Regions from separate parts of the Rheinheimera sp. NSM genome, predicted to be linked through region 3. Evidence: predicted binding sites of a transcription regulator. Region 3 holds the regulator's gene; each other region holds the start of a gene.
What was found. Region 3 encodes FliA, which starts transcription of late flagellar genes. Its sites were predicted from a motif close to GCTAAAGTTNNNNNNNNNNCNGCCGATA; they were not measured.
Positions count from the first base shown of each region.

Region 1: the regulator FliA is predicted to act here: its motif matches at 2,208-2,235, upstream of ACTZWV_RS18620 (methyl-accepting chemotaxis protein).
Region 2: the regulator FliA is predicted to act here: its motif matches at 2,722-2,749, upstream of ACTZWV_RS10060 (transglutaminase-like cysteine peptidase).

Region 1 is NZ_JBQTCI010000009.1:21,566-25,799, forward strand. It holds gene ACTZWV_RS18615 (CNNM domain-containing protein) at 1-428, shown strand, start outside; gene ACTZWV_RS18620 (methyl-accepting chemotaxis protein) at 485-2,104, opposite strand; gene pckA (phosphoenolpyruvate carboxykinase (ATP)) at 2,311-3,912, opposite strand; gene cysQ (3'(2'),5'-bisphosphate nucleotidase CysQ) at 4,144-4,234, opposite strand, start outside.
Region 2 is NZ_JBQTCI010000003.1:162,500-166,733, reverse strand. It holds gene ACTZWV_RS10065 (bifunctional diguanylate cyclase/phosphodiesterase) at 1-1,956, opposite strand, end outside; gene ACTZWV_RS10060 (transglutaminase-like cysteine peptidase) at 1,987-2,715, opposite strand; gene galU (UTP--glucose-1-phosphate uridylyltransferase GalU) at 3,026-3,991, shown strand; gene ACTZWV_RS10050 (WecB/TagA/CpsF family glycosyltransferase) at 4,063-4,234, shown strand, end outside.
Region 3 is NZ_JBQTCI010000003.1:286,276-290,509, forward strand. It holds gene ACTZWV_RS10665 (chemotaxis protein CheA) at 1-604, opposite strand, end outside; gene ACTZWV_RS10670 (protein phosphatase CheZ) at 620-1,375, opposite strand; gene cheY (chemotaxis response regulator CheY) at 1,401-1,772, opposite strand; gene ACTZWV_RS10680 (RNA polymerase sigma factor FliA) at 1,825-2,544, opposite strand; gene ACTZWV_RS10685 (MinD/ParA family protein) at 2,541-3,419, opposite strand; gene flhF (flagellar biosynthesis protein FlhF) at 3,412-4,234, opposite strand, start outside.

The DNA.
Region 1 (4,234 bases), on a different contig from region 3:
CGCGCACCGTGTGTGAAACCGCCGCGCCGGATGAATCCTTAGAGACGTTTGCTGAACGGGTGAAAGTAGGCCAGTTTTCACGTTACCCGGTGCTGGATAAAGACGAAGCGCCGCTGGGTATCGCCTTTCGTTACGACATGCTGAATATTACCGACCAGAAAACCGTGGCTGATTTAATGAAGCCGGTAAAAGTGATTTCCGACAAAATGAGTGCTGAGCAGCTGATGACGCAACTGATGCACGAGCGCCAGCATATGTGTTTAGTCTACGACGAATACGGCACCTGGCTGGGCCTGGTTACCATGGAAGATGTGATAGAAACTATTATCGGCCAGCCGATTATGGATGAAACCGATGATATCCCCAATATGCGCCGCTTTGCCAAGCGCCGTTGGGAACACAAACTGAAAAATATGTCTGAAGACTAAACCAGTGCAGAACAAAAAACAGGCCGCAATTGCGGCCTGTTTTGTTACTGCGATAGTTATATCTTAAACTTGCCGACCAACTCGTTAAGCTCTATTGCCAACCGGGATAACTCGGTGGCACTGGCGGTGGTTTGGTTGGAGCCTGCCGCGGTTTGGGCGGCTAAATCGCTGATGGTTACGATATTGCGGTCTATTTCCCGTGCTACCTTCGACTGCTCTTCTGCCGCGCCGGCGATAACATGGTTTTGATCACTGATAGCCATAATGTTCTCAGCGATCAGCTCCAGCGCATCTGCGGCTAACTTCACCACATTTTGCGCATTATCGGCGTTACTGCTGATTAGCTGCATGGCATTTACCGCTTCTTTGGCAGACGATTGCACCTGCTGGATCATTTGCTCAATTTCGCCGGTAGAGGTTTGGGTGCGGTGCGCCAGGCTACGCACTTCATCGGCCACTACGGCGAAACCACGGCCGGCTTCACCGGCACGGGCTGCTTCTATGGCCGCATTTAATGCCAGCAGGTTAGTTTGGTCGGCGACATTGCGGATAACTTCCAACACCTGATTAATCGATGAGACTTTTTCAGCCAAAGTATTAATAACCGCAGTGCTCTGACGCACATCGGCGTTCATTTTTTCAATGACGCTGCGGGTTTGTACCACTTTTTGCGTGCCGTCTTTGGCTAAAGTGGCAGATTGCGATGAGGCTTCCGAGGTTTGCAGCGCGGTACCGGCTACTTCATCTACTGCCGAGCTCATCTCGGTTATAGCAGTAGCGGCTTGTTGCACTTCATCGTTTTGCAGTTGCAGCGCCTTGGCCGATTCGTCGGTAACCACGTTTAGCTCTTCTGCGGCAGAAGCTAACTGGTTAGAAGAGCTGGCAATATGGCTGATAGCATCGCGCAGTTTTTGCTGCATTTGTTGCAGCGCCTGCGCCAGTTCGGTTAATTCGTCACTGCCGTCCACCGTCAAAGGTTGTGTCAGATCGCCATCAGCAATATAGCGGGCTGACAGTACCGCCCGTGCCAGTGGCTGATTTACACTGCGCGATATCATTATTGCAATACCAGCAGCAATGACTATTGCAACAATAATCAAGGCGATAACAGCCCATCTTGCATTCTCATAAGTGGTGATGGACGATTGCCTGGCTTCCTCTGCGGCTTTATGATTTATGCTTGCCAGCTGTGCTAATTGCTGTGCAATTTCAGTTGAAATTGGGTTAATTTGATCCAACAGGTCTTGCGCTGCACCAAGTTCCTCTTTCAGCAGTAATTCTAAAGCTTGTTCCTGCAGGTTAAAATATTTCTGTCTGGACGTCTGGTACTGACCAAAAATAACCCGCTCCTGCGAATCAAAAATGGAGTCCTCGTAAGGTTTTTCGATACTTACAATCTCTTCCCGTAGTTTTTTGATGGTATCAAAAGTTTCTCCCTCTTGGGTAATGTCAAGAGATAACAATAATCGTAACGTTAAAGCCCGATTCTGATTAATTATGGTACCAAGTGAGCCAATACCTGCTACGCCAGGCACAACAGCAGTCTCTACGAAATCAGCCTGAGCCCTCACCTTTGATATGCTTTGCAAACTAAACAAACCTGTAATAGTGAGCAGCAGTGCCAAGGCACCAAAAGCCGCCAACAGTCGTTTTTGTATGGTGATAGTTCTGAGCATTACTTACCTCTGATTGCGGTTTAATTTACCTTACGGCATTACTATATCGGCCAAAACCGGGAGAGACTGAAAAATTTCTTTCACTTTAGCCTGTTGCAGGCAGTGTCGCCAGCATTGGATGCATTTTTACCGTCAGAGTAATCTGCTTGTCATACGCAGATATAAAAAAGGCCGCTTGCGCGACCTTAGTTGTTTGCAAAGCTGTTTTACAACTGCGGTCCGGCTGCCACTAAGGCTTTACCTTCGTCGTTATCGGTAAACTTAACAAAGTTATCAATAAAACGCTTGGCCAGGTCGCGGGCTTTTACGTCCCACTCTGCGGCGTTAGCGTAAGTGTTACGCGGGTCCAGAATAGACACATCGTCTACACCGTGCAATGCAGTTGGCATCGCCAGGTTAAAGTGTGGCAATTGGACAAATTCCGCATTTTCAATGCTGCCGTCTAAAATGGCGTCGATAATAGCGCGGGTGGCTTTAATCGAAATACGCTTGCCTGTACCGTTCCAGCCGGTATTGACCAGGTAGGCTTCAGCGCCGGATGCTGCCATACGTTTGCCCAGCACTTCTGCATATTTAGTCGGATGCAGGCTTAAAAACGCCGCACCGAAACAGCTGGAGAAGGTTGGTGTAGGTTCGGTAATGCCACGCTCGGTACCGGCCAGTTTGGCGGTGAAGCCCGACAGGAAGTGGTACTTAGCCTGGTCTTTGGTTAACTTGGATACCGGCGGCAACACACCAAAGGCATCCGCGGTTAAGAAGATAACCTTTTTCGCATGGCCGGCTTTGGATACCGGCGTAACGATATTATCGATATGGTAAATCGGGTATGACACCCGGGTATTTTCGGTTTTCGAGCCGTCGTTGTAATCAATAGTGCCGTCGGCCAGTACAGTGACGTTTTCTAACAGCGCATCGCGGCGGATGGCGTTATAAATATCCGGTTCGTTCTCTGCTGACAGGTTAATGGTTTTAGCGTAGCAACCACCTTCAAAATTAAATACCCCGGCGTCGTCCCAGCCGTGTTCGTCATCGCCAATCAGCTGGCGCTTCGGATCGGTCGACAGCGTGGTTTTACCGGTACCGGATAAACCAAAGAACACCGCCACATCGCCGTCTTTACCCACGTTGGCCGAGCAATGCATAGAGGCGATACCCTGCAGCGGTAAAAAGTAGTTCATCATGGAGAACATACCTTTTTTCATTTCACCGCCGTACCAGGTGCCGCCGATCAGCTGAATACGTTCGCTCAGGTTAAAGGCAACGAAGTTTTCTGAATTTAAGCCATGCTTTTGCCAATCCGGGTTGGTGCACTTAGCGCCGTTCATCACAATGAAATCCGGTTGGTAAGTTTCCAGCTCGGCATCAGTCGGGCGGATAAACATGTTCTTGACGAAATGCGCCTGCCAGGCCACTTCGGTAATAAAGCGTACTGCTAAGCGCGTATCGGCGTTGGCGCCACAGAAGGTATCGACGACAAATAAGCGTTTGCCGGACAATTGCTGCGTAACCAGGGCTTTTAAATCAGCCCAGACGGCGGGGGTTATCGCTTTATTGTCGTTTTTACCTTGATCAGACCACCATACGGTGTCGCGGGTGGTGTCATCGCGCACTATGTATTTGTCTTTTGGCGAGCGGCCGGTAAAAATGCCGGTATCGACTGAAACCGCGCCTGATTTGGTCAGTTTGCCTTGTTCATAACCTTGTAAATCACTGCGGGTTTCTTCCGCAAATAATTGATCATACGAAGGGTTATAAATAATTTCCGTGACATCTGTGATGCCGTATTGGCCCAGATCCAGCTCGGACATGATGTAACTCCTAAGGGTACTGTAGGTAAGGGTGCAGTCTCTGGCGGACTTAAATTTCCGGTGCTTTTGTCACGAAATGTTGTTTTTCTGCGCAAAAACCCGACGGCATAATAGCGTTTTTCCAGCAGAAAAGATAGGTAGCAATTGCGTTGATTTGGCTAAAAACCGCGTCAGCACTGGTATGCGGCAAAGCTATGCAGTATTTGTGGGTAGTTATGAAAGCTTTCAGTTTCAGGCTGTAAGGCTGCGTTCTGTGGCCCTGGCTTTGATCAATTGCGGCCACGGAATACTGGCCTGGCCCATTACCATAAAATCGGGATTA
Region 2 (4,234 bases), 120 kb from region 3:
TTTGCTTAAAAAGGTAAAATTTATGATCTCACCTAAAACGAACCCCTGAAACCCATCTACATTCAGTAGTTTACAGGCTTCCAAGCTGTCTATGCTTTCAAGGTGTGTGGCCAAAACCTTAATGCCGACACTGTGACAAATTTGTGTCAGGGTCATAATAAAAAACCGACTGCTTTCTTGCTCTAAGTCATTGATAAATCCGGCATCCAGCTTAACGTAGTCAATGTTTAAGTGTTGAATATGCCGCAGTGAGGTTAAGTTGGCACCGAAGCGCTCAATCACCACTTTTATCTTCAATTGTTGCAATTTGGTTATAAATTGAGCGGCCTGTAGCGGGTGTTGCAGAATGCTGTGCTCGGCAATTTCTACCAATAGTGGCGGCAGTTGGGGAGCGCGTTGGCTAAGTTGCAGCAACAACCATTGGCGTAAATCGTCCGAGCATAATACCGCTTCGCTGATATTAATGGCCACTGCACCGCCGGCTAATTGCGGCAGTGATTGTAAAATAAACTGCAACATTTGCCGCTCTAACGTATCTGCGCGGTTTAGCCTGGCAGCCATCGCCAGCACTTCGGCGGTAGACAAGGGCTTATCGTCTACCACAAAACGTAGTAAACATTCAGCATAGAGTAGCTTATGTTGCTGATCGGCTACCGGCTGCAGCAACAGCTCCATATTGGCATCGCTGCTGTCGTTGTGGTGCAACAGCCGGTCAATCAGTTGTTGCCACTGCAGGCGGCCCGGCGCGCACAAGTCGGCTTCTGTAGCCATGCTGCCGCTTAACAGCTGCACACTGTCTTGCGCCTGCAGCGTATCGAGCCTGGCCAAAATATTACTAAATGGCTCTGCAGCTTGCGCCAGTACACTTACCGCACGGCCAAAGCCCAGGCTGTAGCACTGGCTGTGTTCTTGCTCCAGCGCCAGTGTCAGCTTGTTGTCCAGCTCTGCAGCACCGGCTTTGTCTGCCGCGCCAATAATAGCAAACTCTGAACCTGACAGCCGGAACAGCTGCAGGCTTGGATATTGTTGCTTTAGCTGCTGTAACAGGCCGGCCGCTTTTTGCACATATTCATCACCGCTGGCATAGCCTTGCTCGTCATTAGTTTGTTGCAGCGAGCTTAGGGTGATCATTGCCACATAAAGCGCATTGTGATTAAGTTTGGCGTCTTGCTGCAAATTACTCAGTTGCTGCTGCAGCGCGCGGCGGTTTGGCAGGCCGGTTAACGGGTCTAAAAAGGCTTGCTGCATTAATTGCTCGGCATAGCGGCTCTGCTCGCTAAATACCTTGCTGATATTCAGCACCATAGTGTTTAACGCCGTTAGCACCAGGTTTAACTCGCGGGTAGCGGTGCGGGTGGGGTTCTGCCGGAATTCTTTGCGGCCCACGGCTTCGGCTTGCTGCACTATTTGCCGCAGCGGCTTGAGCAGGGCACGCAAAATAACATGAATTGCCAATGCCGCCAGCGCAAACAACAGTGCACTGCTGAGCAGGTTACGGGTAGTTTGTTGCCACAGGCTGCGTTCAGCCAGCACTGTGTTAGATTGCACTGTTAGCGTGCCCAGCACTAACCAGCCATCACTTATTTCACTTTGCATTATCGGTGCCTGCAACGCAAAAACATCGCTGAACCAGCGCGGAACGGCAGCATTGGTGTTGTGGCTCAGATTAACCAGTTCGCGTTCTTCATTGTCAACAAAGCGGATTTGCTGATAGTAACCGGAGTCGAACAAGGTGCTGGCTAACGTTTGAATCAGTACCTTGTCGGCGCCACCGCTGCTGCTGATCGCTAACCCCAGGTTATGGGCTGCATCCTGTGCATGTGAACCTAATTGACTGTTAAGATAATCGCGCAGCGTCAGCGTGCTGCTAAGCAAGCTGCCGGCAAAGGCGACAAAGGTCATTACAATGATCAGCGCATAAAACTGTGTACTTAGACTGATTCCTTTACTCAACACGCTTGTTGTTCCTTTAATGTATGCAAATTGTTAATTACCATGTTCTATCCGTTCAAGCAACTGTTGCCATTGTGCCACACCGGCACTGTTCTCCACCTTATTGCCCAGGCCCTGGGCTTTTGCCATCCATAAACCACTGCCGTTAAAGGCGTATACCGGTCGCAAATCGGTGCGTTTATTCGCCGGCAAAATTTTCGGGTTTATATTGTCCAGTACCAGTGGATACTGGCCGGGCTTTTCGGTGTAGGTTAGCACCATATGCGGCTCATTCTGTGTCAGAGCGCGTACATACATTAAACGCAGTTTGTTTTCCTCCACGCCCATAGCGCGCAGCATAAAGTACTTCAGGATCACGTAATCTTCACAGTCGCCGGCACCGGTTTGCAGTGACTCCAGCGGCGTAGCCCAGTAATCGCTTTTGCCCCAATGCGCTTCATCACTGGCATAAGCTACTTCGCGGTTGGCAAAGTCGTTAGCCTTGTGCAGCTTGTTCCAGTCGTTGTTACCGCGGCTGTTGTTAATTAATGCTTGCCAACGCAATACCCGTTGCAATGCTGTGTCGCCATAGCGCTGTTCGGTTTGTTGCAGTAATGTATCACTTAACGCAAAAGGCTCTACCCGGGTAAACACCTGAAAACTGAGCAGTATGCTAACAGAAAGTAACAGGCAATAGCTAAAGCGCCGGCAAAAACGGCGAAAGCTTTCGGTAAGATACCAGGGACAGGAGAGCTGCAGGCTAAACCGCAATATGTAACACACCAGCGTTATCAGTAAGTTATTGCCAGACTATAGCGGCTGCGGCTAAGCGCTGCAATTACCGCGGTAGCAATTTGCCATCAGAGCGTCATAAATAGCAGTTAAAATACTTTGACTTTACAATTTGTGTACGTAAAATTGCGACGCTCGACAAGATGTAACATTTCAGCCATGGACGATTACCGCACCAGCATTGCGCTTTTGCCGCTTATTATCGCTTTTATCCGTGCCCGCTTTGTCTATTCGTACAGAATGTTGTAATGTTGTGTCGATTTTTGTTAATTAATTGTCATTCATCACAAGGACCGGTACTATGCCTTCATCGTTATCTGCAGTAAAAACCTCTGCCATCACTAAGGCTGTTATTCCGGTTGCGGGTTTGGGTACCCGTATGTTGCCCGCCACCAAGGCGATGGCAAAAGAAATGTTACCGGTAGTAGACCGCCCACTTATTCAGTATGTAGTACAGGAAGCGGTAGCCGCCGGTATCACTGAAATTGTGCTGGTCACGCACTCGTCGAAAAACAGCATTGAAAACCACTTCGACACCAGCTTTGAGCTTGAAGCTACGCTGGAAAAACGCGTTAAGCGTCAGCTGTTGGAGGAGGTGCGTGCCATAGTGCCGAAAAATGTGACCATTATTTCCGTGCGCCAACCGGTGGCACTGGGCTTGGGTCACGCTATTTTATGTGCCAGGCCGGTAGTAGGCGACAACGCCTTTGCTGTATTACTGCCGGATGTACTGATAGACCAATACCACAGCAACCTGAAAAAAGACAACCTGGCAGCAATGATCGCGCGCTACAAAGAAAACAATGCCAGCCAGATCATGGTAGAGCCGGTGCCGCACGACATGGTAAACCAATATGGTGTGGTTGATTTAAACGGCACCGATTTAGGCGCAGGTTGCGCCGCTAAAATTTACGATATGGTAGAAAAGCCGGCGTTGGACGAGGCGCCAAGCAATTACGCCATTACCGGCCGTTATGTGCTGTCTGCCGCTATTTGGGATCTGCTGGAATTTACCCCACCAGGCGCCGGTGATGAAATTCAATTGACCGATGCGTTGCACCAGTTGCGTTTACTTGAGCAACTGGAAGCTTACCGCATAGTGGGCAAAAGCCACGACTGTGGCACCAAGCTGGGCTTGTTAACTGCCAATATGGAATACGGCCTGCGCCACCCTACACTTGGCGCTCCGTTAAAAGCGCAGATGCAAAAGCTGATTAACGAGCCATTGAAAAGAGCCGAATTGGAACTGGCGATAGCCCAGTCTTAACGTGCGGTAACTAACACAGCTAAAGCAGCCTTAACCGGCTGCTTTATATTGAACAACAGATAGGAAAAAACATGTCTAAGCCGGTTTTTGACACGGTAAATGTCGGTGGTATTAACACCGCCAGGCTGGGGCGTAAGGAATTAGCGCAGCTGGTGGGCGATATTTGTGCCGGTTATGCAACTAAGGCTAACGCAGAACCTTTTGTTATTTTCAGTAATAATGGCCATGCCATTTCAATTTATA
Region 3 (4,234 bases):
CTTCGCTGCCGGACGAGCTTGCTACCTCAACGGCGGGTGCAGGGCTGGCGGCTGCGCCGCCTTTTTTGCCGTGCAGCTCATCCATCATGCGTTCAAATTCTTCTTCGGTAATATCGTCGACACTGCCACCGGACGATGACGCAGCCGGCTCTGGCTCTACCGGCGCAGATGCAGGTGCAGCTTTAGCGACAACAGGTGCCGGGTTTGACGCCGACTCCGGTTCGCTGTAATGGTGTAAAGCTTCAAGTATGGCGGGAGATGCAGGAGTTAACGGTTGACGATTTTGCACTTCAACAAACATTTCGTTGATGCTGTCGAGTGACTGCAGAATAACGTCCATCAGCTCAGGCGTAACGCGGCGTTTACCGGTGCGCAGAATGTCGAACACGTTTTCAGCACCATGGCAGGCGTCAACCAGCTCAGTTAATGACAGGAAACCGGCGCCGCCTTTTACCGTATGGAAACCACGGAAAATTGCATTGAGCAAGTTAGCATCGTCCGGATTATTCTCCAGCTCTACCAGTTGCTCCTGCAGTAATTCGAGGATTTCACCGGCTTCAACCAGAAAGTCCTGCAGTATATCTTCGTCCATATCAAAGCTCATGCAATGACACCTCTGTTAAAAACCTAAACTGGATAACAAATCATCGACGTCATCCTGACCGCTGACCACATCATCACGCTCTGCTGCATCAATAATAGGCCCTTCCGCTTCATGTGCCTTGGGCTTACTTTTTGCAGGTTTCGCTTCAGCAGACTGCACCATCAAACTTGATTGGCCAAACGCGGTTAACAAACCAATCAGACTTTCTTCAACTTCACGCACCAGTTCAATAACACGGCGCAAAATCTGGCCGGTTAAATCCTGATAATCTTGTGCCATTAACACGTCGGTTAGCAACGAGTTCAGCGTATTGGAATCACCACTGGCTTGCTGAAAAAACGCATCGAGGTTATGACATAACGATTTAAACTCGCCCAGTTGCATTTGCCGTTGCATCAGCTTTTGCCACTGCGGCTGAATACTGCCCAGTTTCTGGCTGATTTGGTCTGCAATGGGTAAGCACGACTCTACCGCATCCATAGTACGGTTAGCAGCCTGCTCGGTCATATCGATAACATGATTAAGCCGTTTTTTCGCGTCCGGAATATCTTCTTCAAGCAGGTTGTTCAGTGAGGGGTCTATCTGGAAATTTTTTAACGAGTCATGCAGCTGGCGTGTTAACTTACCTACTTCCGCAAATAACTCTGATGAACCCGGCACAGCCAGTTGCTGTACCAATTCGTTGGCAGAGTCATGCTCACCCATTTCCAACAGCTGTACCAGCTCCCGGGCCTGGTCCAGAGAAATTAAAGGCGCCGTAATTGCAGACATGGCTATGCTCCTTTGTCAGTTACGGTTAGCCGATGCGTTCAAATACTTTAGCTAACTTCTCTTGCAGCGTGGCTGCAGTAAAGGGTTTGACGATATAACCGTTTACGCCGGCCTGAGCCGCAGCGATGATTTGTTCTTTCTTTGCTTCTGCCGTTACCATCAGCACCGGGATATGCTTTAACTTGGCATCAGCACGGATAGCACGCAACAAGTCTATTCCCTGCATGCCGGGCATATTCCAGTCTGTTACCACAAAATCAAAGTCACCGTTTTGCAGCATAGGCAAGGCAGTGCTGCCATCGTCTGCTTCAGACACATTCGTAAAGCCAAGGTCACGCAACAGGTTTTTTATAATTCGTCTCATGGTTGAAAAATCATCTACCACAAGAATCTTCATGTTTTTATCCAAAATCCCCTCCGACGAGATATTATTGTTATCTCAGAATAGGTTACAACCAATCCTGCATTCTGGCTTTTAACCTGATTAATGCCTGACTATGAATTTGACTAATCCTGGACTCACTGACATTCAGCACAGCCCCGATCTCTTTCAAGTTTAGCTCGTCATTATAATACAGCGAAAGTACTAATGCTTCACGCTCAGGTAAATTACTGATTGTTTTCGCTAAATCCTGGTGGAAAGTTTCATTTGCCTGGGTTTCATACAAATGATCACTGTCTGTATCACCGGATGTTACCAATACATCTGCCGAAATCCCGAGGTCTTCAATACCAATAACTCTGCCGCTACTGATATCGTTAAGCATATGATGGTATTCATCTATAGATATATCAAGTTTTTCAGCAACTTCTGTATCTTTAATATCACGACCATATTCAGCTTCCAGCCCGGCGATGGTTTCCGCTATCAATCTGGCATTACGATGTACCGAGCGTGGTGTCCAATCACCACGGCGCATCTCATCGAGCATGGCACCGCGGATACGGATGCCGGCGAAGGTTTCAAAGCTGGCCCCTTTGCTGCCGTCAAAATTCTTTGCCGCTTCAATCAGGCCAATCATACCGGACTGAATAAGGTCGTCGGCCAGCACGCTGGCGGGTAACCTTGCCATTAAATGGTAAGCGATACGTTTAACCAAAGGCGCGTGACGTTCGACCAACTGCTGCATATGGTCAACACCGCCATAAGCTGCAACTTTACTGTTCACGCGATCCCCCGATCAACCTGAGGCTGCACCAATTGCTCCAGAAAAAACTCCAAATGGCCGGATGCCGTTGCCGGTAGTGGCCACTTGCCGGCTTTTAATGCCAGGCTTTTAATTGCCATGCTGGCCGGTGTCTTCGGAAACGCTTCGACAAAGCCTTTTTGCTTACGCGCAGCTTTGCGTACGTTTTCGTCGTACGGGATAGTAGCGACCAATTCCAGACTTATATCAAGAAAACGATCGGTTACGCGGGTTAATTTGGCAAACAGCTCCTGGCCTTCTTTTAAACTACGCACCATATTGGCGACAATTTTGAATTTTTCCACCCCATGATCGCGACTGAGAATTTTCATCAGTGCATAAGCATCGGTAATCGATGAGGGCTCATCACATACCACCACCATCACATCCTGGGATGCGCGGGAAAAGCTTAATACCATGTCGGAAATACCGGCTGCCGTATCCACCAGTAATACATCTACCGGGGTTTTTAATTCACTGAAAGCGCGGATAAGGCCGGCATGCTCTGCCGGTGCCAGCTCGGTCATATTTTGCGAGCCGGATGTAGCGGGGATAATTTTGATGCCGAAGGGGCCGTCAATAATAATGTCGTCAAGCCCGACGTCACCTGCCAATACATGCGACAGGTTTTTTTCTACTCTAAGGCCCAACATAACGTCACAATTGGCCAGGCCAAGGTCGGCATCCAGCACCAGCACTCTTTTGCCCATCTGAGCCAGTGCCATGGCAAGATTCAGCGTAACGTTGGTTTTACCCACGCCGCCCTTGCCACCGGTAATTGATATTACTTTTACCATCTGCTTATTCATTTTTCTCAGGCCATTGGCTTGATCGTCGATATTGTCATGACTATGCATAGGTTCCGTCCGCGCGGCTCATCTCATCGTTATACCACTGATGACCCGTACTACTGTGTGCGATTCGTAATTTTTCTGCCTGCTGCACCATAAGGCGGGCCTCGGCAACTGCTATATCTTCAGGTACGCGTTGACCATTGGTCAGGTAACTGACAGGTAACGCATTCTGAATAGCAACATTGATGACTTCACCTAAGCTTAAGCATTCATCAAGTTTGGTGAAAATACAACCAGACAAAGGTATGCGTTTGAAATGTGTCACGCTTTCCTGCATAACCCTAGCCTGCGCTGTGGCAGACAATACCAGATAACTTTTTATTTTGACACGACTATTATGCACCAAACCGGCAAGTTTTTCCGCTAAACGTACGTCACGCTGACTCATACCGGCCGTGTCGATTAATATCAGTTTACGTTGTTGTAACTGATTAATTAACAACGCTAACTCGTCACTGTCTTTGGCTTGCTTCACCGGACAACCAATAATACGGCCAAACGTAGCCAATTGCTCATAAGCACCGATACGGTAGCTGTCAGTGGTAATAAGCGCGACCTGGTCGGCGCCGTGCCGCTTGGCAAACTCAGCCGCTAATTTGGCGACAGTAGTGGTTTTGCCCACCCCGGTGGGCCCTACCAGCGCAATCAGGCCGCCACGGCGTAAAATATCGTCATTGGTGGTGCTAAGCTGCCCGGCTAACAATTCCAATGCTGCATCCCACGCATCTGCACTGTTTAGCTCTTCCGGCATAAAACACGCCAGTTGATCGGCTACCTGCTCAGACAACCCCAATTGTTGTAAGTTCTCTATCACCAAA